DNA from 3 places in the Anoxybacillus sp. genome. Region 1 is predicted to be linked to each of the others. Evidence: riboswitches for the same ligand, from Rfam matches in the RefSeq annotation. Region 1 holds a riboswitch; each other region holds the start of a gene.
The links. Region 1 has a riboswitch for S-adenosylmethionine ahead of mtnW (2,3-diketo-5-methylthiopentyl-1-phosphate enolase). Riboswitches for the same ligand answer to the same signal wherever they lie in the genome.
Positions count from the first base shown of each region.

Region 1 (9,464 bases):
CGGAACCCATATCCTTCGTACTAGCCCACCATTTATAGTTAGCTTGGGAGGCATCGTACGTTCTGGTCGTACCAATAAGTGGGGAGCTATCGAACGCTTCCGAACCATACACTGCCCTCGCTTCATAACCAGCATGAATAACCGACGAATCAATCCAATATTTTAGTGAGTTTGGATTCCTATATTTGCCACCAAATAGCTCATAAGCACGAACACTGCTACTAGGAATCAAGTATAACATGATAATAACGAAAAAAGTCAATCTTCTCACATCCGCTTCCTTCTAGAAATCTTTTACTTTTTTAAAGCCTAGTTTATTGTATCATTTTTTTTTTTTTTTTTTTGCAAATTGTTTTTTTTAACCAAAATATATTTCTGTACTTGTCAATAAACATACTCTATTTAATACGGTTATCATTTTCTCCGTCTTTTTCTTATCTTTATGTTATAATATTCCTTGAATTTTGTTTTGTTGAGGGAGCGTATATGGGGAGAGAGAGAACAAGGCGGTGGCTGTACATATTGCTCGTGATTGTCCCATGTTTGATCGGGAGCGTGTGGATTGTACGTTGGCAAGATGAACAGCTACAACGTCAACAGGTAGAAGAGACGCGCATGTTTGCGAACATACATAAAAACGATTTAGATCGCTTTCTTGCGGAAACGACGGCTCGGCTTGAAACGTTGGCGCTCGTGATAAGCAAACATACAGACATAAAAGAAAACATACACGATGTAGTGAAGCAAATAGAAAAACAAGACGTTCGCTTTGAGCGCATTTCGTTTTTTTCGGAAAGTACAAGTTCAGCGATGCGACTGGCAGAAGCAACAAAGCAGCCGATGTTTACCGACGATGAGACGGCAACGATCGTGACACCGATCATTGATGAACGAACGAAGCGTGCGATCGGTTTTTTAGTCGCAACGTTGCGGACAGATTATATAAAGCAGCGCATGAAAATCATCTATCCACAAGCTTCGTTTCGCTTGTACGATGAAAAAGGAAACGAACTGTTCAGCGCAAACGATCTTCGCGCATCCAAAGAAACCGTCGTCGTTCATTTAAATCAAGCACCGTGGCTCATCGAGGCGAACGTACCTTCCGTCGCTAACAAACAACGAATGCAGGCGGCGCTTCCGCACGTGTTTACGTTCATTGTTGCGATGCATATGGTTTGGTTATTTATTCAATATTCGTTATTGAAGCGGCGAACGATGATGGAACGAATGGAAACAGAAGCGCAAAAACTTGAATTAGTCGGCACGCTTGCAGCAAGTACCGCCCATGAAATTCGCAACCCGCTCGCCGGCATTAAAGGATTTATCCAACTGTTGAGTGAAAAGCATAAAGATAACGAATCACAACTTTATTTTTCGGTCATTCAAAACGAAATTACACGCATTAACGACATCGTCAATGAATTTTTAATTCTCGGCAAACCAACGACGCAAAAGTTTGAAACGTGCGATTTGAACGATATCGTGTTAAGCATTCATCCAATTATTGAATCGCAAGCGCATTTGCATAACATCATGTATACGTTGCAATGCGCTCGCGTATCGCTACCTATTCGCTGTTGTAAAGACCATTTAAAGCAAGTCGTGTTAAACTTAGTGAAAAACGCGATCGAAGCGATGTCAAGCGGTGGACAGCTTACCCTTTCGCTTGCGAAACAAGACGGCTGGGCAATATTAAGCGTTTCCGACACCGGCAACGGCATCCCGAAACATGTCAAAGATAAATTGTTTCAACCGTTTGTCACATCAAAGCAAATGGGAACAGGACTCGGGCTCGTCGTATGTAAACGAATCGTCGACATGCATGAAGGAACGATCGATATTCATAGTATAGAAAATAAAGGAACGACGATTACCGTTCGCCTTCCTTTACAGTAGGAGGTGGAAACATGTTTGACATGCTTGTCGGCAGTACGTTATCCGCGCTAGCAACAGGTGCTGGCGCGATTCCTATTTTATTTTTATCGCGCTCCCTCACACACCAATGGCGCGATATGTTGCTTGCGTTTACCGCTGGTGTCATGATGGCAGCGTCCATGCTCGGCCTCATTCCTGAAGCGCTATCTTCAGGAACGTTTCTCTCGCTTGCGGTTGGACTATGCATTGGGGTGTTGACGTTGACGTTTCTTGAAAAAATGGTGCCGCATATTGACTTAGCGCATACGGAAAGCGGCGTAATGATCGACAAAAAAGCGTTGCTCGTGCTTGCCGCTATCACACTCCATAATATCCCAGAAGGGCTATCGGTCGGCGTGAGCTACGCCTCTGGGGAAGGGAGCGAAATCGGCAACTTAATCGCTTTAGCGATCGGGTTCCAAAACGCTCCAGAAGGATTGCTCGTTGCGCTTTTTTTATTTAATCAACGCATTTCAAAAGGAAAAGCGTTTTTCATGGCGACGGGCACAGGGCTTATTGAACTCGTCGCTTCGATCGTTGGCTATTATTTAACGTCCGTTGTCGGCTCGCTCGTTCCATACGGTTTGGCGTTCGCAGCTGGCGCGATGTTGTTTATCATTTATAAAGAGCTCATTCCTGAAAGTCATGGCGACGGAAACGAACAATCGTCGACGTACGCTTTTATTATCGGATTGTTGCTGATGGTGTTTTTAATCGAAACGTTTTAAAGGATGAGGATCATGTCGAAATATTATATGCTTCTTTTATTAACAAGCGCACTATGGGGAGGCAACTTTGTCGCAAGTAAACTGCTCGTGCCGCACGCCTCCCCCCTTTCATTAACGTTTATGCGCTGGACGATCGCAGTTCTTTTTTTATTTCCGATCGTATTAAAAAAAGAACGGTCCGTTCGCCTGCAAACACGCGGCATTATTCCGCTTATTGCGATGGGCATGACAGGCGTCGTATTATTTAACGTTCTTATGTTTCGGGCGCTTCGCTACACATCGGCCGATCACGTCGGGCTCATCTCAACGTTAAATCCGATGGCGATTGCGCTTGTTGCTTACGTCGTATACCGTGAGAAACTGACGATGAGACAATGGTTGTCCATGACCGTCTCCCTTGTCGGCGTGCTTTTATTTATGACGCACGGACAGCTTCATCGCGTGCTACACGTCAATATCGGCGATGTATGGATGATCGCTGCCGTCATCGTTTGGGGCATCTATTCCGCATGCGCAAAAGCGGTCATGAAATGGTATTCTCCGCTTGCGGCGACGTTTTGGTCGGGCGTCTTTGGCGTCGTCGGGCTTTTGCCATTTGTATCTTCCTTTTCCGTTCATCACGTAAACGTCTCGTTTTTGCTTGCGCTCATCTATACGAGCATCGGAGCGACGGTGCTGGCGATGTTTCTTTGGAACGTCGGCGTGAAACAAGTCGGTGCCACAACAGCGGGGATGTTTTTAAATTTCAATCCGCTTTTTACCGCATTGTTTGCGTACATATTGCTTGATGAAACGTTAACGCTGGCACAATGGATCGGTTCGTTCATTACGATCGCAGGCGTTGTGCTGTTTACAAAAAAATAGAGTGAGGCGCTTGCCCCACTCTATTTTTTCACATCCAAACAACCATACTGTACAATCACACTTCTTCTATCAACTGCTTTACTTCTTCTTCTGAAAGTTCAGCCATATACGCAATCTCTTTCACATCTAGTCCCTTTCTCACCATCGCTTGTACAATGTGCTTCATTCCTTGCTTTCTCCCTTTTTCAAGCGCTTTTCGTTCGTACGAGATCATCAGCTCCATCACCTGTTCTTTTTCTTTCGCTTCCATTTCATTCACCTCGCTTCGTAGTTGTTGTTCTTCTTCGTCTGATAGTTTCACATATGTTTCAAAAAAACCGAATAGCAACCGTTGTTTTGCTTCGTCTAGTTCCATGCGCACTAGCATGCGTAAAAATTGTTTTTTCATCTCAACTCTTTCATTTTCAGTATACCCCATCTTGCTTAACAAAGCAGCAGCGATCGGGTTGTCTTGCTGAATGTAGTTTCGCCAATGCTTTTTGCGCAGTTCGATCGTGAAAAATTGAAAGTGAAGGACTTGACCAAAAGGAAACAGATGGCTCATTGCGGACTGTGTCATAGCTAAATAGTGCGATAGGTACGATCGGTTTACGGTATCTTTCATACAAACGACTAAAGTAAATAAACATGCGTTCCGGAAACGATAGCTGGACGTAACTTTGATTTTCGATATGCACGATGACAATCCCGTCTTCGCCTTTCAGCTTCGTTTCGACAAGCAGATCTACGCGATACTTTTCCCCTGCCGTTACATCGGTAAACAGCTCTTCTGATAAAAACGACAAATGGCGAAAATCGATATGCTCATGCATCGTCGGAAAGAAAAGAAGAATAAACTCCTCAAAAAATGTTTGAATGAGCTCCTTAAACAAACGATCGTGGTCAATGGACATACATTCACCCCTCATTCGATTGTTTCAATCGTTTTATTCGGTAAAATGAATCAAATTCCTGCTGTCATTACACACTAAAAAAATAGAAGGGGTGCTATTCCCCTTCTTTTTCTTCATATGGATGTGCCACCCATCCAGACGGATCGATAAATAAACGAACGGCAACGACTTGGCGATCGTCCATTAACGTAAAGAAATGCGGATTTCCTTCTGGTACGGAAATCACGTCGCCTGCTTCTAGTTCTACGTCAAAATATCCTGTTTTTTCGTCTCCTTTAATGACGAAAATGCCATGACCAGCGACGATCGCCCGCACTTCGTCTTCCGTATGCGTATGCACTTGTTCAAACTTTTTCAACAGCTCTTCTAAATTTGGCGTTTGTTCGCAAAGCGCCACGACGTCCCACGTTTTATAGCCTCTCCGCTTCGCTAAATCTTCAATTTCCGTCTGAAACGTCGCTAAAATGTCGGACTTTTCTTCATCTGTTAATACAAACTTGTTTTGTAAATGATCCGGAAGTTTGCTTGCATCCCATCGTTCATACAACACTCCTTGGTCGTTTAAAAACGCCGCGACGTTTTCTTTTCCTTCAATGACTTCCCCAGTATTTCGCACTTTAATAACTGCCATACATACTCCCCCTTATCGTTTCATGAGCAATAATTTCACATGATATTGACATAAAAACTCGCACGCTTCTAAAAACTTTTTCGCCTCTAACACATCTTTTCCCCAAACGGTGATGCCGTGGTTGCGAATAAGCACCGCGCCGGCATCTTCATGAACATGGTCGGCGAACGCTTTTGCTAACGTCGGAATATGGGCGAAATTCGGAATAATCGGAATGCGAAATTGCGCATCTTCCTCCCATAATCCGAACGCTTTAATCATTTCTTGATTCGAAAAAACGACTTCCCCTTCGTCACCGTACAGTTCTGAAACGATATTGTTATCGACCGTATGCACGTGCAAAACGCAGCCGGCGTTCGTTTTGTTGTAAATTTCCACGTGAAGAAGCGTCTCCGCCGACGGCTTTAGGTGCGTCGCTTCCGCCGGTCGTCCGTCCGCACCGACGAGTAAAAAATCTTCCTTCGTCTCTTTTCGCTTATCTTTTCCGCTTGCGGTCACGAGAAACGTGAGCGGCTCATCGCTCACTTTCAGCGATAAATTGCCGCTTGTCGCCATAAACCAGTCGCGCGCCGCTAGCTCTCGTTTGACTTCCGCTAGCTCTTCCCATTTCTCTTTCATGCGATCACCTCACTTTCTTTTAACGCATCGATGACATCATAAAACGTCGTAAACGGCGTATGCGGTAAGTGTAGCTCACGGCATTTTTCAAGTAAAAAGTCGCGCGCGATGACGTGATCGGCTCGTTTTGCTGCCGCTAAATCGGTAATGGAATCGCCGATGACGATCGTTTTCGCCCCTTTTGGCGCAAGTTTACGAAGAAGCGACGGCTTACAGCAGCCGCAACCGTTTTGGCAATGTTCATCGCACGCATGCGGCCACGTAATGCGAATCGTATCGCCGCTAAAATCGGCGCTGTTACAATAAATGCGTTCTTTTTCAACGAGCCCGTCAAGCAGCGGATAGACGAAAAAATCGATGCCGCCGCTGACGATATAAAGCGGAATTTGTCGCTCGTTCGTAAACGCGACAAACTCAGAAAATCCGTCGCGAATGCGCGCGGTGCGCAGTAAAAACTGCACGATATCTTCTTTTAACGTTGTCGGCAAAAGCGAAAACATGCGCCCGACGCCTTGTTGCACCGTACATGCTTGCGCCAATATATCGTCTTTGATCGCTTCCCACTCCGGTGGGGCAAACTGTTTCATGAGCGCAATAATGTTATCGTTTAACGTAATCGTCCCATCAAAATCGCAAAAAATGACCGGCTTCATCATGCGCTCCCCCATAAATCAAGCGCTTGTTTTAACGCTTCGTTTTCCGCCGCAGCCTCATGAAGCGAACGCCCAGAAAGCACCGCTTCCACCGCAGCGCGAAACGCTTGCCCGCCACCGACAGCGCCTTGCGGATGTCCGTGCACTCCACCGCCTGCGTTAATGACACAATCGATGTCAAAGTCGCGCATAAGAAGCGGCACAAGCCCCGGATGAATGCCGGCAGATGGAACAGGGAACGTGCGGGCAAACGGTTCTTCCTTCGTTAATTCATGAGCGATCGCAAGCGTCTGTTTTTTTTCAAGCGCCACGCTTCCGTACGGCGATGGAAAGAGCGAAAAATCCGCCCCTGCCATGCGCAACAATTTCCCAAGCAAAAGCGCATAACTGACGCCATACACGTGCGACGAAGCGATCGCTCCGCTAAACGACGGATGCGCCATAATCGGCAAGCGAATGTCGTCATCTTCACGAAGCGCTTGCAATACATCTAGCCCGTATGTAAAGACGTTAAACAACAATACGTCCGCGCCAAGCTCTGCCGCGCGCTTTGCTTTTTCTTTTAGCTCAAACGTTTTTCCTGTTAAGTTCACCGCATATAACGTCCGATGCCCTGTTTGTTCGTACACGTCTTGTAACGCTTGTTTTCCTGCGACGATTCGTTTTTCAAACGGCGTTAAGTCGTTGTCAAACAAAATTTCATCGTCTTTGACGAGATCGACGCCGCCAAGCGCTTGCAGCTTTAATTGCTCAGTCACATATCGCAAATCGCGCCCGATGACCGCTTTAAAAATGCTCATCACAAGCGGACGGTCAAAGACGCCAAGCTTTTCGCGAATGCCGTCCATGCCGAAGCGCGGACCCGGAAATGCCCGTTTTAATTCATCAGAAAAAGCAAGATCAACAAGTTTAATCGTTCCATCAAGCGACAACTTCCCAAACGTCGTCGTCAAAATGGCTGGAAAATCGGCGCTAAAATTGACGCTCGGATATGAAATGCGCACGAGCGCGCGCTTCAAGCGCTTCCCGAAATACGTATTGACCCGCTCATCTTCCTCAAGCTGTTCAATTGACTGAACAACACCTTTATGTTTTTTCAACTGCTCTTGCTCAAGCTGCGGCAAATCGGTCCACGAGCCGACTGTGAGCCCAAGCGCGATCCCTTCTGCTTTTTTCGCTACATCTTTGTCATCATGAATCAAATACGTTGCGGTAATCATACTCCCACTCCTTTACAAATAAAAAACCTCTTCATAAGAAGAGGTTCGATCCGTCGTCTCTTCTTATCTCTCAGCGATTGCTGCGAGAATTAGCACCGTGCTTAACAGCTGTTAAGTCGGTTGCCGGGCTTCATCGGGCTCGTCCCTCCGCCTACTCTTGATAAGAATTCGCAATGTATATCATTTTTTGAACAGTTCGTTTTTTTTGCATAAATTTAATTCGAATTATGACAGTACATCACGCATTTGTCAATGACTTTTTTAAAAAAGTCGCAACCGTCCGATGCGTTCAGCGGCTTCTTTTAGCCGTTCTTCACTCGTCAATAGCCCTACGCGCACATAGCCTTCCCCATGTTCTCCAAAACCGATGCCCGGAGCGACCGCTACATGCGCTTTGTCAAGCAACAAGTCAGCAAACGTCTCGGACGTATATCCTTTTGGTACCGGAAGCCAAGCGAAAAACGAACCTAAAGGGGCTTGCACGTCCCATCCGATTTCACGGAGCGCATGAATAAACGTATTGCGCCGCGATTCATACGTCGCCACGAGCTCATGCACGCATTGTTGCGACTGTAAAAGCGCTACCGCTGCCGCTTCTTGAATAGCTCCAAAAATACTGACGTACAAATGGTCTTGCAGCACATTGATCGCTTCAATCATGCTTGCGTTACCAACGGCAAAACCGATGCGCCATCCTGCCATATTGTACGTTTTTGAGAACGTATAAATTTCAATGCCGACGTCTTTCGCCCCTTCTGTTTGCAAAAAGCTGATCGGCTTTTTCCCATCAAAACCGATCGCTCCGTATGCGAAATCGTGCACGACGCCAATGCCGTATTTTTGCGCAAACGAAACCGTTTCATCAAAAAATGATTGTGTTGCCGTCGCGCCTGTCGGGTTGTTCGGGTAGTTTAAAAACATCAGTTTCGCTTGTTGTACGACACGTTCATCAAACTCCTCATAATTAGGCAAAAAATTGTTTTCCGCTCGCAGCGGCATCATTTCCATACGCGCCCGCGCGAGCACAACGCCCGACCAATAATCCGGATATCCGGGATCAGGAACGAGCACAACATCGCCCGGATTTAATAAACAAAGCGGCATTTCGACTAGCCCAGCTTTTCCGCCAAATAAAATGGCGACTTCTTTTTCTGGATCAATCGTTACCCCATATTCGCGCTTATAAAACGTTGCCACCGCCTCTTTTAAAAACGAATAGCCGCGAAATGGCGAATATTTATGATATGTCGGGTTGGCAGCCGCTTGTTGAAGCGCGGCAACAATATGCGGCGGCGTCGGCTGATCCGGGTTTCCTTGTCCTAAATTAATAACATCTCGCCCGTCAGCGATGACCGCATGTACTTTTTGAACGAGCGATGCAAAAAATTGCTTCGGCAGTTGCTGCAACAAATGAGATTGCGGAAATGTCGTCATTTTGCCCACCTACTTCACAAAAAGGTTGAAATTCTAGTCAAACATCATATATTGTAAAAATCAAAATGTAAAGAAAATTTTTTTTGAGGTGAAACGAATGAATATAGCTTGTATACAAATGGACATTGCCTTTGGGGAACCGGAAAAAAATAAACAAACCGTCGTGCGCTACATGGAGCAAATTGCCTGTGACGCCGACGTCGTCGTCTTGCCCGAGCTATGGACGACAGGATACGATTTAGCGAGACTTGGCGATATTGCCGATGAAAACGGCGAACATACAAAAACGTTTCTTTCTTCGCTTGCACAAACGTACAATGTGCATATTGTCGGCGGATCGGTAGCGAAAAAGACAGAAAGACAAATAACGAACACGATGTACGTCGTCGATCGAAACGGTCATGTCGTTAGCGAATATAGTAAACTCCATTTGTTCAAATTGATGGATGAACATAAACATTTGCAAGCTGGAGAAACGACGGGCATATTTTCGCTTGACGGCGTGACGG
Region 1 is NZ_DAITON010000019.1:8,706-18,169, reverse strand. It holds gene V7Z64_RS13345 (matrixin family metalloprotease) at 1-10, opposite strand, end outside; gene V7Z64_RS03745 (ATP-binding protein) at 556-1,896, shown strand; gene V7Z64_RS03740 (ZIP family metal transporter) at 1,908-2,642, shown strand; gene V7Z64_RS03735 (DMT family transporter) at 2,655-3,506, shown strand; partial or broken gene V7Z64_RS03730 (Rpn family recombination-promoting nuclease/putative transposase) at 3,562-4,399, opposite strand; gene V7Z64_RS03725 (1,2-dihydroxy-3-keto-5-methylthiopentene dioxygenase) at 4,494-5,030, opposite strand; gene V7Z64_RS03720 (methylthioribulose 1-phosphate dehydratase) at 5,043-5,648, opposite strand; gene V7Z64_RS03715 (2-hydroxy-3-keto-5-methylthiopentenyl-1-phosphate phosphatase) at 5,645-6,304, opposite strand; gene mtnW (2,3-diketo-5-methylthiopentyl-1-phosphate enolase) at 6,301-7,521, opposite strand; SAM riboswitch class I at 7,582-7,688, opposite strand; gene V7Z64_RS03705 (pyridoxal phosphate-dependent aminotransferase) at 7,783-8,955, opposite strand; gene V7Z64_RS03700 (carbon-nitrogen family hydrolase) at 9,053-9,464, shown strand, end outside.

Region 2 (9,464 bases), on a different contig from region 1:
AAAGCATGTAGAAAACGTTGCTTCAGGCGATGTTACTCCGCGTTCTGTGCCAGCGAGTTTGCTCGTGTAGCCGCTTAAAAAATGGTACATCGCTTGTTCTTTCGTTAGTTTGCTAATTGGTGGCAATACACCGAACGCATCTGCTGTTAAAAAGACGATTGTATGTGGATGACCTGCGACGCTCGGTTGAACAATATTGTCCATCGCTTCGAGCGGATACGCAGCGCGCGTATTTTCAGTAAGCGTCGCATCATCGTAGTTTGGTATGCGCGTGTCTGGATCGACGATGACGTTCTCTAATACAGAGCCGAAGCGAATGGCATCGAAAATTTGTGGCTCTTTTTCGCGCGATAAATTGATGCATTTTGCATAGCAACCGCCTTCGATATTAAAGACGCCGTTGTTCGACCACCCGTGCTCATCATCGCCGATTAAGCGACGGCTCGGATCGGCAGAAAGAGTCGTTTTTCCTGTGCCGGATAAGCCGAAAAAGAGTGCGACATCTCCTTCTTGCCCTACGTTTGCTGAGCAGTGCATCGGGAAAATTCCTTGTTCCGGTAATAAAAAGTTCATTACAGAGAAAATGGATTTTTTCATTTCGCCAGCATATTCCGTTCCACCAATGAGCACTGTGCGACGTTCAAATGAGATGATAATAAACGTTTCTGAACGTGTGCCGTCTACAGCTGGATCAGCTTTAAACGTTGGAGCAGAAATGACTGTAAATTGCGGCTCGTGCGTTTTTAGTTCCTCTGCTGTTGGACGAATGAATAATTGATGAGCAAATAAATTATGCCAAGCAAACTCATTCACTACTTGAATAGGTAAACGATAAGCTGGATCGGCACCCGCAAAACCGTTAAATACGAACACTTCTTCTTTTGTCATTAAATAATCAACGACTTTATTGTAAAGACGATCAAACACTTCTTCAGAAATTGGCTGATTAACTGTTCCCCAGTCAATTTTATGTTTAACAGATGGTTCTTCAACGATATATTTATCTTTTGGGGAACGGCCTGTATATTTTCCGGTCGTTGCGCAAACAGCACCGGATGAAGTGAGAATGCCTTCTTGACGAGTTAACACTTTTTCTACTAATCGTGGTACAGATAAGTTATGAAAAACCCCATCCCTTTGTAAGAGTGTTGATGATTTGTTTGTCAATTCAATGGAATTCATTGGACAAAACCTACCTTTGTTTGATTTATTCTTCATGTAAAAAGTATAACACATTTTAATAAATAATCCATACTAATTCATGTATTTTTCTTGAATTTATTTTCAAGATCATTGTGGCATAAAAAACGTTGACTCGCTTCGTATAGATGTGATATGATGCTGAAATGAACGGATACTCTTATCCCGAGTTGGTGGAGGGGGACAGGCCCGATGAAACCCAGCAACCGTCACATGCGTGAAAAGGTGCTAACCTGTGGCAAGGGAACGCCCTTGAACGATAAGAGTGAAAGGCGCAGACAAATGCAAAAACCTTTCCTCTGAGGGAAAGGTTTTTTTCACGATAGACCATAATAAGAGGGATGAGTACCGTATCATTTGCCACTATACTGAGGAGGAATGTTTAAATGCCTAAACGTCGTCTGTTTACATCTGAATCTGTAACGGAAGGGCATCCGGATAAAATTTGCGACCAAATTTCCGATGCGATTTTAGATGCGATTTTAGCAAATGATCCAAATGCGCGTGTTGCATGCGAGACGAGCGTAACGACAGGACTTGTTTTAGTGAGCGGAGAAATTACGACATCTACATATGTAGATATTCCGAAAATTGTTCGCGAAACGATTCGTGAAATTGGCTATACGCGTGCGAAATACGGTTTTGATGCAGATACGTGCGCCGTATTAACGTCAATTGATGAGCAATCACCAGACATTGCGATGGGTGTTGACAAAGCGTTAGAAGCGCGTGAAGGACAAATGACAGACGAAGAAATTGAAGCGATCGGTGCAGGGGACCAAGGATTAATGTTTGGCTTCGCGTGCAACGAAACGAAAGAGCTTATGCCGCTTCCAATTTCGCTCGCCCATAAACTTGCGCGCCGTTTATCAGAAGTGCGTAAAGAAGACATTTTACCTTACTTACGTCCGGACGGAAAGACGCAAGTAACGGTCGAGTACGATGAAAACGGTAAGCCTGTGCGCATCGATACGATCGTTGTTTCTACACAACATCATCCAGAAATTACACAAGATCAAATTGTGCGCAACATTAAAGAACACGTCATTAAGCCTGTCGTTCCAGCAGAATTGATCGACGAAAACACAAAATATTTCATCAACCCAACAGGTCGCTTCGTAATCGGTGGTCCGCAAGGCGATGCAGGCTTGACAGGACGTAAAATTATCGTTGACACGTACGGCGGTTATGCTCGTCACGGTGGTGGAGCGTTCTCAGGAAAGGATCCAACAAAAGTGGATCGTTCGGCAGCATATGCCGCTCGCTATGTAGCGAAAAACATCGTTGCGGCAGGTCTTGCGGATAAATGTGAAGTGCAGCTAGCGTACGCGATCGGTGTTGCGAAGCCAGTATCTATTTCGATTGATACGTTCGGAACAGGTAAAGTATCTGAAGATATTTTAATCGAAGTTGTTCGCAATAACTTTGATCTTCGCCCAGCAGGCATTATTAAAATGCTCGACCTCCGTCGCCCGATTTATAAGCAAACAGCAGCTTATGGTCACTTCGGTCGCACGGACATTGATCTTCCTTGGGAGCGTACAGATAAAGCGGAAGCATTAAAACAACAAGCGTTACAGTTAGCGAAGTAAGCAAGAGAAGAGGGTTACATCATGTAACTCTCTTTCTTTGTTAAAACAGCGGGGTGGGACAATGTGTGGATTCGTTGGTTGCATATATGATCAACCAAGGCAAGTATGTGATGAATGGAAAAAGACGTTCCAACAAATGAATGATATCATTACTCATCGCGGACCGGACGATGAAGGATATTTTTTTGATGAGCATGTACATTTCGCATTTCGACGTTTAAGCATTATTGATTTAGAAGCAGGCCATCAGCCGCTCTCATACGAAAACGACCGATACTGGATCATTTTCAATGGAGAAATTTACAACTACATTGAACTGCGTGCACAGCTCGAGCAGAAATATACGTTTGCGACGCACTCAGATACAGAAGTGATATTAGCGTTATACGCTGAAAAAAAAGAGGCATGTGTGCAACAATTGCGCGGCATGTTTGCTTTTGTTATTTGGGATAAAGAAGAAAAAACGGTATTTGCTGCGCGCGATCCGTTCGGGATTAAGCCGTTTTTTTATGCTGCCCAAGGTGATCGTTTCCTCGTTGCTTCGGAAAAGAAAAGCCTTTTGTTAGCAATAGACGGGGATATCAACAAAGAAGCACTTCACCATTATTTAACGTTTCAATATGTTCCAGAGCCGTTGACGATGACGACAGGCGTCTGTAAGCTAAAGCCAGGCCATTACATGGTAAAAAAAATCGGCGAACAACCGATATTTGTTCGCTATTTTACTCCATCGTTCACGCCGACAAATCAATCGGAAGAAAAGTGGATTGTAGATATTCGAAACGCCCTTATGAAGTCTGTTGAAGTGCATATGCGCAGCGATGTACCAGTCGGCTCTTTCTTATCTGGGGGAATCGATTCTTCGCTCGTTGTCGCCATGGCGAAACAATTTCATCCTCATCTTGAGACGTTTTCCGTCGGGTTTGCTCATGAAGGATTTAGTGAGATTGACGTAGCAAAGGAAACAGCTGAAAAGCTAAATGTTCGACATTATAGCTATATAGTTTCCCCAGAAGAATATGTACAACATTTGCCGCACATTATGTGGCACATGGATGATCCTCTCGCTGACCCAGCAGCTGTGCCTCTTTATTTTGTTGCTCGTGAAGCGAGAAAGCGTGTTACCGTCGTATTATCAGGTGAAGGGGCAGATGAACTGTTTGGGGGATACAATATTTACCGTGAACCACATTCGTTACGTTTCTTTACTTATCTTCCGAAGCCGGTGAAGCATATGCTGCGCGCATTCGCCCGTCTTCTTCCGGAAGGGATGAAAGGGAAAAGTTTTATCGAGCGTGGTACGACGCCGTTACGTGACCGATATATCGGCAATGCGAAAATGTTTGAGGAGAAAGAAAAAGCTCTTATATTGAAAGAATACAAGAGTCATCTGGCATATACAAACATCACGAAACATTTGTATGATGAAACGTCTTTGTATCATCCGGTTGAACAAATGCAATATGTTGATTTGCATACATGGTTATGCGGTGACATTTTATTAAAAGCTGACAAAATGACGATGGCTCATTCACTCGAATTGCGCGTCCCGTTTTTAGATAAAGAAGTGTTCGATGTGGCTAAGCATATTCCCGCTCATTTGAAAACGAAGAATGGCACGACAAAGTATATACTGCGAAAAGTGGCGGAAGGACTTGTGCCAGATCACGTATTATACCGTAAAAAACTCGGTTTCCCTGTTCCGATTCGCCATTGGTTAAAAGATGAATTGTACGATTGGGCAAAAACGACCATTCAACAAAGCGAAACGGATGACGTATTCCATAAACATGTTCTTTTACAGTTGCTTGATGAGCATGCGACAGGAAGGGCAGATTATAGTCGGAAATTATGGACCGTGCTTATGTTTATGATTTGGCATGCCGTATACGTAGAGGAGAAGTATGATTTCTTCAAAGAACACGTTGCCATCCGCTCTCATGCGTAATGAGAGTGACGCGTGTGAATGACTTGCTCGTAGTGGGAAAGAAGTTCGCTGAATATGTTTTCCCAGTCTTTCGTCTGGGCATATTCGCGAGCGGCTTTCCCCATTTGTTTTCGTTCCTGTTCATTTTCAAGCATATATTCGATTGCTTTTTTCCAATTATTTAAATCATCAGGGGGACACAATAAACCTGTTTGTTGTTCCTTTACAATTGTTGTCACACCACCACGGTTCGCGCACACAGCAGGAGTACCAGATGCGAAAGATTCTAACACAACATTTCCAAATGTTTCTGTTGGGGATGGAAATGCTAGTATATCGGCGGCTGCATATGCTTCTGCCAACTGCTCTCCGCTTAAAAAGCCAGTAAACGTTACATTGTTAGGAGCATTTTGTTTTAGTTGTTCTCTTAATGGGCCGTCACCGACGATGAGCCAATGGATAGAGGAGGACATTTGCTTAGCAAGTTGAATAAGTAGATCGACATTTTTTTCGCGTGCTAATCGGCCAACGTACAAAACGATATGTCGTGCAGTAATATTGTATGTTTTTCGAAATGATTCGTTATTTTCGCGAGGATAAAATGCTGTACAATCCACACCGCGCGGCCAAATATGCAAGTTTGTAAACCCGTGTTGTTGCAAGTGTTGAAGTGTTTCTTCAGAAGGGACAAAAATTTTTTTGGCAGAGCGGTGAAACCAGTGCATATAGCGCCAAAGCCAAGGGGACAAAAAATCGAGATTGTAGTATTGTAAATATTGATCGAAATGTGTATGGTATGAGGCGACAAAGGGGATATTCATTTTTTTTGCATAATGTAAACCGCATAAACCGATGTTAAAAGGAGTAGCAACGTGAATAAGCGTAGGCTGAAAACGTTCTAATTGTTCCCGTACAGCTATGACATTTGGAATAGCTAAACGACATTCAGGATAGAGAAAAAAACGAAAACTTTTCAGATGATAAATAGAATTTGTAAAAAGATAATCTTTCCGCGTTTCGGGAGCGAAAACGCGGAAGTCGATTCCACGAGATTCTAAGAAGTCGACCCATCTCTTTAATGTTCGGGCGACGCCGTTCACTTCAGGGGCAAACGTGTCAGTAAATAAAGCAACTTTCATGACGATTCCTCCCTTATAAAATAACAGAAAATGAAGCGACGCCAAACAACGTACCGAGCATACAACCGGCAAGCACATCAGAAGGATAATGAAGCCCTAAGTAAATGCGCGACACAGCAACGCTAACAGCAATAGGTAAAAGACAAACAGCAAGAGTTGGAGCGTATAGTAAAAACGGAACGATGACAGAAAACGCAGCTGTTGTATGTCCAGAAGGAAATGAATGATCGGTTAATGGATTTTTTGTTACTCGCGTATGGCGAAGCGAAATATAAGGTCGTTTACGTGGGTACATTTTTTTCATGACTGCGACAGGGATATGACTAAAAGCTAATGCAGCAGCACTCGCTATGGCGGCATCTCGCCATTCATCTTGCAGCAGCCAAATGGCTAACAAGACGGCTGTAATTGAAAAAGTTGCTCCCCCGACATGTGTAATGGAACGAAAGTATATATTCATCCATTTGCGGTCGAAATAACGATTAATGCTGTAAAATAATTTACATTCCCAATCGTACCACTTTTGCAACATAAGCCATTCCCCCTAACTTTATGATAAAATACGTATGTTAAGTAAATAATAAAACAATGTAAAAATACCACGCTTATTTGCTGCGTGGCTTGCTAGCTTGAAGCGTCTTGTAATATTGTCCTTTTTCTACGTACTCACGGCGAATGCGCGCCATTTCGTGCTCGTCTTCTTCTGTTAATGGCCGGATTACTTTTGCTGGGCGTCCGAACGCAAGAGTGCGTGGCGGTATTTTCTTTCCTTGTGGAACGAGGCTACCTGCACCGATAAAAGCACCTTCACCAATTTCGGCGCCGTCCAAAACGATCGACCCCATACCAACAAGGGCACCTTTTCGCACGATTGCGCTATGTAAAATGACTTGATGACCAACGGTAACATCATCTTCAATGATGAGCGGATTGTTTGGGCTTTGATGCAGGACAGAATTGTCTTGAATGTTCACACGATTGCCGATGATCGTTGGTGCAACATCCCCACGAATGACGGTGTTGAACCAAATGCTCGTTTCTTCTCCGATCGTTACATCGCCTGTAATAGTAACGTAATCTGCAATAAAGGCGGAAGGTGCAATGTTTGGTGTATGTTCTTTATATGGATAAATCATTTCACTCGTCCCTTTCAGTTCAGTTTGTTATATTTAGTGTACAAATTTTTCGTCTATTCGTAAACATAAAGGAGGGGAAGTACATGTGGAAATGGGAAGGAGAAAACGCAAAAGGAACGATCGTCATCGTTCACGGTGCCGCTGAACATCACGGTCGGTATAAATGGCTTATTGAAATGTTTCGCACGCACGGTTTTCATGTCGTTGCGGGAGATTTACCAGGGCAAGGAACGACGTCGCGCAGTCGAAGAGGACATATCGATTCATTTGACGAATATATCGAAGCAGTTGCAAGCTGGGTGCATGAAGCAAGTGTGTATGAACAGCCAATTTTTTTACTTGGTCACAGTATGGGGGGACTTGTTGTCATTCGCACATTACAAGAAAAACGTCTTCCCGTGCGCGGCGTTATTTTATCTTCTCCTTGTTTAGGGCTTGTTCATTATCCATCGAAAGCACTTGAGATCGCCTCGCGCATTTTAAATGTTATTCATCCGAAAAAGCGATTTCCATCGGGGTTAACGGTAGAAATGGCGACTCGAAACGAAGAAGTGCGAGAAATGGACAAAAACGATTCATTGTATGTCACAAAGGTGTCTGTTCGTTGGTATCGTGAGTTAGTGAAAGCCATTCGTATCGCTCATGAAAAAATTGCCGACTTACGAGACGTGCCAATACTCGTCATGCAGGCGGGGGATGATAAAATTGTCGATAAACGTGCAGTCAAATCATGGTTTGATCAGTTGACGGTGAGCGAGAAAGTATATAAAGAATGGCCGAAACTATATCATGAAATTTTTAACGAACTTGAACGTGAACAAGTATTTTTATATGCCCATACGTTTTTAACTTTGCAGTTGCAAAGAGGTGAGATGATTGAACGTGCCAACCAATCCTTTTAGTTTAATGCGCGCTGTATATCGTCGTGTATTTCCGCTCGTGCATCGCGAATTATCTGTTTGGAAAAAAAGGGCTAAAGCTATTCCGAATGAAGAATTGCGAAAACAAGCGTTGGCGAGCATCGCAACAAAAACGTTCCATTGTGAAGGGGGAGCTATTTTATCGTTGCTTTCAGGGAAAGAATTGGAGCGATGTGTTCGCTTTATTGTCGCTTATCAAACGATTAGCGATTATTTAGATAATTTATGCGATCGGAGCACGTCGCTTGATCCGAACGATTTTCGCGCATTGCACGATTCGATGATGCACGCATTAACTGTCGGAGCAAAAAAAGAGGCGTATTATCGCTATCGGACGGAGCAAGATGATGGGGGGTATTTGCATGCTCTTGTCGATACGTGCCAAGAAACGTTAGAAGGAGTTCGTCATTATGAGTTGATCGCTCCATTTTTACACGAGCTCGCATCATATTATTGTGATTTACAAGTACATAAACATGTAAAAAAAGAGGAGCGAGTCCCTCGACTTAAGCAATGGTTTGCTCAATACGAAGCATCGTTGCCGAAAATGGAATGGTATGAATTTTCCGCTTGTTCTGGTTCAACGCTCGGCATCTTTTGTTTAGTTGCTTACGCCTGTAATGATGCGTTCGATCAGCGTCTTGCCCAACGTGTGCGCGACAGCTATTTTCCGTACGTACAAGGGCTGCACATTTTGCTTGATTACTTCATTGATCAAGAGGAAGATCGACAAGGTGGGGATTTAAATTTTTGTTTTTATTATCCGAATGAGGAGGCGCTATTTGCCCGTTTGCGTCATTTCATTGAAGAAGCAGATCGCTATATCGCACAGTTGCCACATCGCGAATTTCATCGCTTCATTCATCGTGGTTTGCTCGGATTATATTTATCAGATGAAAAAGTACACGAGCAAGAAGCTATTCATAAGCTAGCGAAACAATTGTTGCGTTCCGGTGGCATGACGTCCCACTTCTTTTATTGGAACGGCAGAATGTATCGAAAATGGCAAAAATGGATGTATGCGTGAAGAAAACGGGTGTATAATGGAAGAAAAAAGAGAGGGATGAATATGTCTTTACCTCGCTTTTCACACGTCACGTATGAACAGTATCTAATTATGCGTCAACATAGTGATGAAAGATTAGAATATATTGATGGCGTCGTTTATATGACACCTTCACCGAGCATCCAGCATCAACTCGTATCAAGCAATCTTCATACAATATTTGGGAGTTATTTGAAAGGAAAGACATGTAAAGTATTTGCCGCCCCTACGGACATTGAGTTAGTGAGTGAAACATGTTCTGAAAGAAAGCTCGTCATTCCTGATTTAAGCATTATTTGTGATCAAACCGGATTTACAGACACAAAATATGTCGGTGTTCCGACGTTAATTGTTGAAATACTCAGTCCTTCGAATCAAGCGTACGATTTAGTGACGAAGTTTAATTTATATATGGAATATGGTGTAAAAGAATATTGGATTGTCAATCCGATGAAACAAGCCGTGACCGTTTATGTATTAAATGAAGATAGGCTATACGAGCAGG
Region 2 is NZ_DAITON010000004.1:88-9,551, reverse strand. It holds gene pckA (phosphoenolpyruvate carboxykinase (ATP)) at 1-1,182, opposite strand, end outside; SAM riboswitch class I at 1,358-1,466, shown strand; gene metK (methionine adenosyltransferase) at 1,587-2,792, shown strand; gene asnB (asparagine synthase (glutamine-hydrolyzing)) at 2,854-4,740, shown strand; gene V7Z64_RS00930 (glycosyltransferase family 4 protein) at 4,731-5,858, opposite strand; gene V7Z64_RS00925 (phosphatase PAP2 family protein) at 5,872-6,390, opposite strand; gene V7Z64_RS00920 (gamma carbonic anhydrase) at 6,464-6,994, opposite strand; gene V7Z64_RS00915 (alpha/beta hydrolase) at 7,078-7,896, shown strand; gene V7Z64_RS00910 (tetraprenyl-beta-curcumene synthase family protein) at 7,871-8,941, shown strand; gene V7Z64_RS00905 (Uma2 family endonuclease) at 8,984-9,464, shown strand, end outside.
Region 2: another riboswitch for S-adenosylmethionine. It lies ahead of metK (methionine adenosyltransferase); the one in region 1 lies ahead of mtnW (2,3-diketo-5-methylthiopentyl-1-phosphate enolase).

Region 3 (4,768 bases), on a different contig from region 1:
CAACTTATCGAATGTGGCAAAAGCACGAAGTGTACTTATGCCGACATTTTTGGAAAGAACGAACCTTTTGGAGTGATGGATATTTTTCTTGTAGTATTGGGAATGTAAGCAAAGAGATTATTCAAAAATATATTCAAGAACAAGGTCGTTAGGGCTTACATCCCCTAGCCTAAAGGCATAGGGGTTTTACGCCCAATCTTATAAAACGGCCTTCAATTTTTGTTTATCGACGGCGTATTTTAAAAAGCGATTGAATGTCGTCTTTATCCCCTTCCCGCCTTCGCGATTGTGCGGAATGAGCGCGTGGACATGATCGATGATCAGCTCTGTCCCTTCGTCCGTCTCTTTCATTTTGACGCTCTTTAAGATGATGGGACGCGGATCTTCGACGATGACTTCCTCAATGCCGTTTCGTTGATGAGATAGCACATGCACCTCGTTTTTATACGTTCCGTTTCCGCGCGCTTTTACGAGAAAAACGACAATATCTTCTTTTCCATCTTCCGTCACGTCCATCGAATACAATTGCGGAAGTGCTTTCGGGTCGTTTACATGCTCCCATTCTGGAAACGTATACGTTTCTTTTCCGACATGTAGCGTGAAGTGACGGAGCCACTCTCCATCTTCTTTGCCACATAGCTGCACGTTCGCTTCATCCAATTTTTTCGTACACACGTCCCCTTGAGCCGACACGACCGTCATAACTGATAACAATAAGGATAAAAACATACGCGTCCTCCAAACCTTTTTTCACTTAGTATGAAGAAAAAACAGAAAAAATATGTATTGCCTTTTCTAAAAAAGACATGATATGATAATTAGAAAAACATTCGAAAGGGATGGTGAGCTATGAGACGTGTCACATTAACTGACATCTTCCTTCACCCCATCACTCAAAAATATTTGAAACGTTCAGGCGTCGCGCACGCCATCGCTACCGCATACCACGCATATCGCCTCGCCTTGCTTTATGGAGTGAACGTCGATTTAGCGACAAAAGCTGCTTTGCTTCATGATATCGGTCATTATGAATGGTACTCAAACGGAACGTGGGACTATGAAACATATAAACAAAACGATATTCATGCGATTAAAGGGGCAGAGCGAGCGCATAAGTTGCTTATTCGACTCGGCGAACACCCTCAACATGCGAAAGAAATTGCCCTCGCCATTTTGCTTCACACCGATTCGTACCTTCCAGAAGGAGAATTAAAACGAAAGCCGCTCCAGACGATCGTCAAACTTGCGGATGAAGCGGATGAAGAACCGGGCGGTAAACATCATTATCGCCAAATCGATGACGAACTCGCCTTGAAAAAAATTCAACAACTTGATCGCATGGTCGAACAGCAAATGAAGCGTGATGCGCTCGACCAAATTAGCTAAGGCTAGGCGATGTGCCTAGCCTATACATATGATAACGCCTGTTCCACATCAGCAAGCAAATCATCGGTCGCCTCTAATCCAACACTTAGGCGCAACAAGCCGTCCGTAATGCCGCGGCGATGGCGCTCCGCTTTCGGCATAGCGGCATGCGACATTTTCGCCGGATACGATAAAATCGACTCGACCGCCCCGAGACTGACCGCAAACACAGGGATGCGCGCATGTTTCACAAACGTCCGCACCGCTTGTTCGTCTTCCAATTCAAACGACAGCACCGCGCCAAACCCGCGCGCTTGATCGCGATGAATGTTATGACCTTCATGAAAAGAAAGCCCCGGATAATATACGTGCGCCACTTTCGGATGACGATGGAGAAACTGCGCCAGCTGCAACGCCGAACGTGAAGCGTAATCTAACCGAACGTGAAGCGTTTTTAACCCGCGCAACACAAGCCACGCATCTTGCACGCCAAGCACCGCACCAAACGAATATTGCAGTTTGCGCAGTTCCCTCGCCAAGCGCGCATCTTTGACAACCGCAAGTCCAGCTACAACGTCGCTATGGCCGGCTAAAAATTTCGTCGCGCTATGCAAAACGACATCGACGCCGAGATCAAGCGGACGCTGTAACACAGGCGTCGCAAACGTATTATCTAAAAACGTTAAACATCCGTGCGCTTTGGCGAGCTTCACAACCCCACGAATATCCGTAATTTTCAATAGCGGATTCGATGGCGTTTCCATATAAATGACTTTCGTGTTTGGGCGAATGTGGCGCGCTACCGCATCTAAATCAGTCATATCGACAAACGTATGCTCGATGCCAAATCGGCTCAATACATCGGTGAGGATGCGATACGTTCCACCATACACATCATCGGTAATTAATACGTGATCCCCTTTTGACAACAATAAAAACGCTGTTGAAATGGCAGCCATGCCGGAAGCGAACGCAAAACCGCTCACTCCACCTTCTAATTCCGCAATCGTCTCCTCCAACGCCTCGCGCGTCGGATTGCCCGAACGGCTATAATCGTATTTGCCGAACGTATCAAAGTCAAACTGATGAAACGTCGACGCATGATGAATCGGGACGCTAACGGCCCCCGTTTGCGCATCGATCTGCCATTTATTGTGAACGAGTTGCGTTTGCAAATCCATCCTCTACACCTCTTTCATGCGTTGAAACGCTTGAGTTAAATCAGCAATTAAATCGTCCGCATGTTCAATGCCGACAGAAAAACGCAATAGGCGATTACACACCCCGTTTGCGATGCGAACATCCTCTGGAATATCCATATGCGTTTGCGTCGCTGGATACGTAATAAAACTTTCGACACCGCCTAAACTTTCCGCAAACGTAATGAGCTGTAAACTTCGTAAAAAGGCATTCACCCACTTTTCATCGCGCACGCGAAACGACAACATTCCTCCTCTTCCCGGATACAATACGTCCGTCACATCTTCATGTTCGGCTAAAAATTCATATATCGCCTTTGCGTTTTGTTCGTGCTGGCGCATGCGAAGCGCAAGCGTCTTCATGCCGCGAATTAACAGCCATGAATCAAATGGAGACAACACCGCACCGATGGCGTTATGATACATCGCCAGCTGTTCGCACAATTGTTTTCCTTTGGCGACAATGAGCCCAGCTAGCACATCGTTATGTCCGCCTAAATATTTTGTCGCGCTATGAACGACGATATCGGCTCCTTTTGTGAGCGGCTTTTGCAGTACAGGGGTGTAAAACGTATTATCAACGATAAGAAGCAGCCCATGTTGTTTCGCAAACGCCGCGACCGCTTCGATGTCCGCTTCTTGCATTAAAGGATTCGTTGGCGTTTCTAAAAAAATCGCCTTTGTTTTGTCCGTCACATGCCCCTTCACCGCATCAACATCGCGAAAATCGACGTATGTAAACGTCATGCCGCACTTGCGCCAGCCTTTTTCAAACAAACGATACGTCCCGCCATATAAGTCGGCCGAAACGAGAAAATGGTCGCCGCTTTCAAATAGCGCAAACACCGTTTGAATCGCCGCCATGCCTGAACTACATGCGAAACCTTGATCCCCTTCTTCTAGCTGTGCAATCGCCTCTTCGACAATATGCCTTGTCGGGTTGCCGGTTCGAACGTAATCGTACCCTGTCGATTGTCCGATTCCTTCATGACGATACGCCGTTGAAAAATATACTGGCGGATTGACCGTCCCCGTCGTTGTCTCGCTTCGATTACCAATTTGCGCTAACCGTGTTTCGATATGACTCATTCGCTCTCTTCCTTTCTAAAAAAATAAAAGCCTTCAAAGAAGAAGGCTTTTTTGTCCATAGACAATCGCTTCTTCTTATCTTCCGAATTGAACGCCAATTCGCTGGATTTAGCACCTGACCGTTTCCGGCTGGTTGCTGAAGCTTCATCGGGCCAGTCCCTCCGCTTCTCTCGATAAGAACGCAAAACAATATCGAATTTTCTGATTTTTAATTAATGTACATCATTTTCAAAAACATTGCAACTGTTTTTTATCGCCTAATAATCAAGTATGTTGCCCAAGGAAAAGTTGGAGCAAAAAAGACTTGAGGCATCGCCCCAAGTCTCTTATCGTTCTGCCGCAAGGGCATCTGCTTTTGTCGGATGCACCGTTCCAGCTGGATGTTGTGGCGGGGCATAAATCGAGTACAGTTTAAGTGGAACGTTTCCCGTGTTCATCAAGTTATGCCACGTTCCCGCTGGCACGAAAATAGCCGATCCGTCCGCTACCTTCCTTTCAAACGTGAGCTGATCTTTCCTTTTTCCCATCCGCACAATGCCTTCCCCTTGTTCGATACGCAAAAATTGGTCGAGATGATTATGAATTTCTAATCCGATATCTTCTCCAACTTGAAGGCTCATTAACGTCACTTGCAAATGCGGCCCTGTCCATAGCGCCGTACGAAACATATTGTTTTGTTTCGTCGCTTCTTCTATTTGCACAACAAATGGATTCGGCCCGTAATCTGTCGCGGTTGCGCGCGGAAGCGGATACCCCATCATCGGATATGGATACATCGGCACATACATATAGCTCGGATAGTAATAATACAACATTCCCACCTCTTTCAATATCATCAATCGCTATGTTATGCGCCGTGCTTGAACAACGTCCCTAATACTTTTTTCACCCATTGAAATGAACGATATCTCCAATATAACAATGCCGATCCACACCGATCGCAAACTACTTTTTGTAACTTCAAAAATTAATTTTTCAACCTAAAAAACAGTTCATCCTCCCGCTTTTTCACCCCATTTGTCATAAAAATCACCCACAAAATTCAATTTTCCACTTTTGCATTTCCCGTATTTCCCGATTGTAATGAAATTGCCCCTTATATTCTACGAAAGGAT
Region 3 is NZ_DAITON010000146.1:174-4,941, reverse strand. It holds gene tnpA (IS200/IS605 family transposase) at 1-152, shown strand, start outside; gene V7Z64_RS11595 (hypothetical protein) at 199-729, opposite strand; gene V7Z64_RS11590 (HD domain-containing protein) at 850-1,386, shown strand; gene metC (cystathionine beta-lyase) at 1,407-2,546, opposite strand; gene V7Z64_RS11580 (methionine biosynthesis PLP-dependent protein) at 2,550-3,653, opposite strand; SAM riboswitch class I at 3,726-3,833, opposite strand; gene V7Z64_RS11575 (cupin domain-containing protein) at 3,980-4,465, opposite strand.
Region 3: another riboswitch for S-adenosylmethionine. It lies ahead of V7Z64_RS11580 (methionine biosynthesis PLP-dependent protein); the one in region 1 lies ahead of mtnW (2,3-diketo-5-methylthiopentyl-1-phosphate enolase).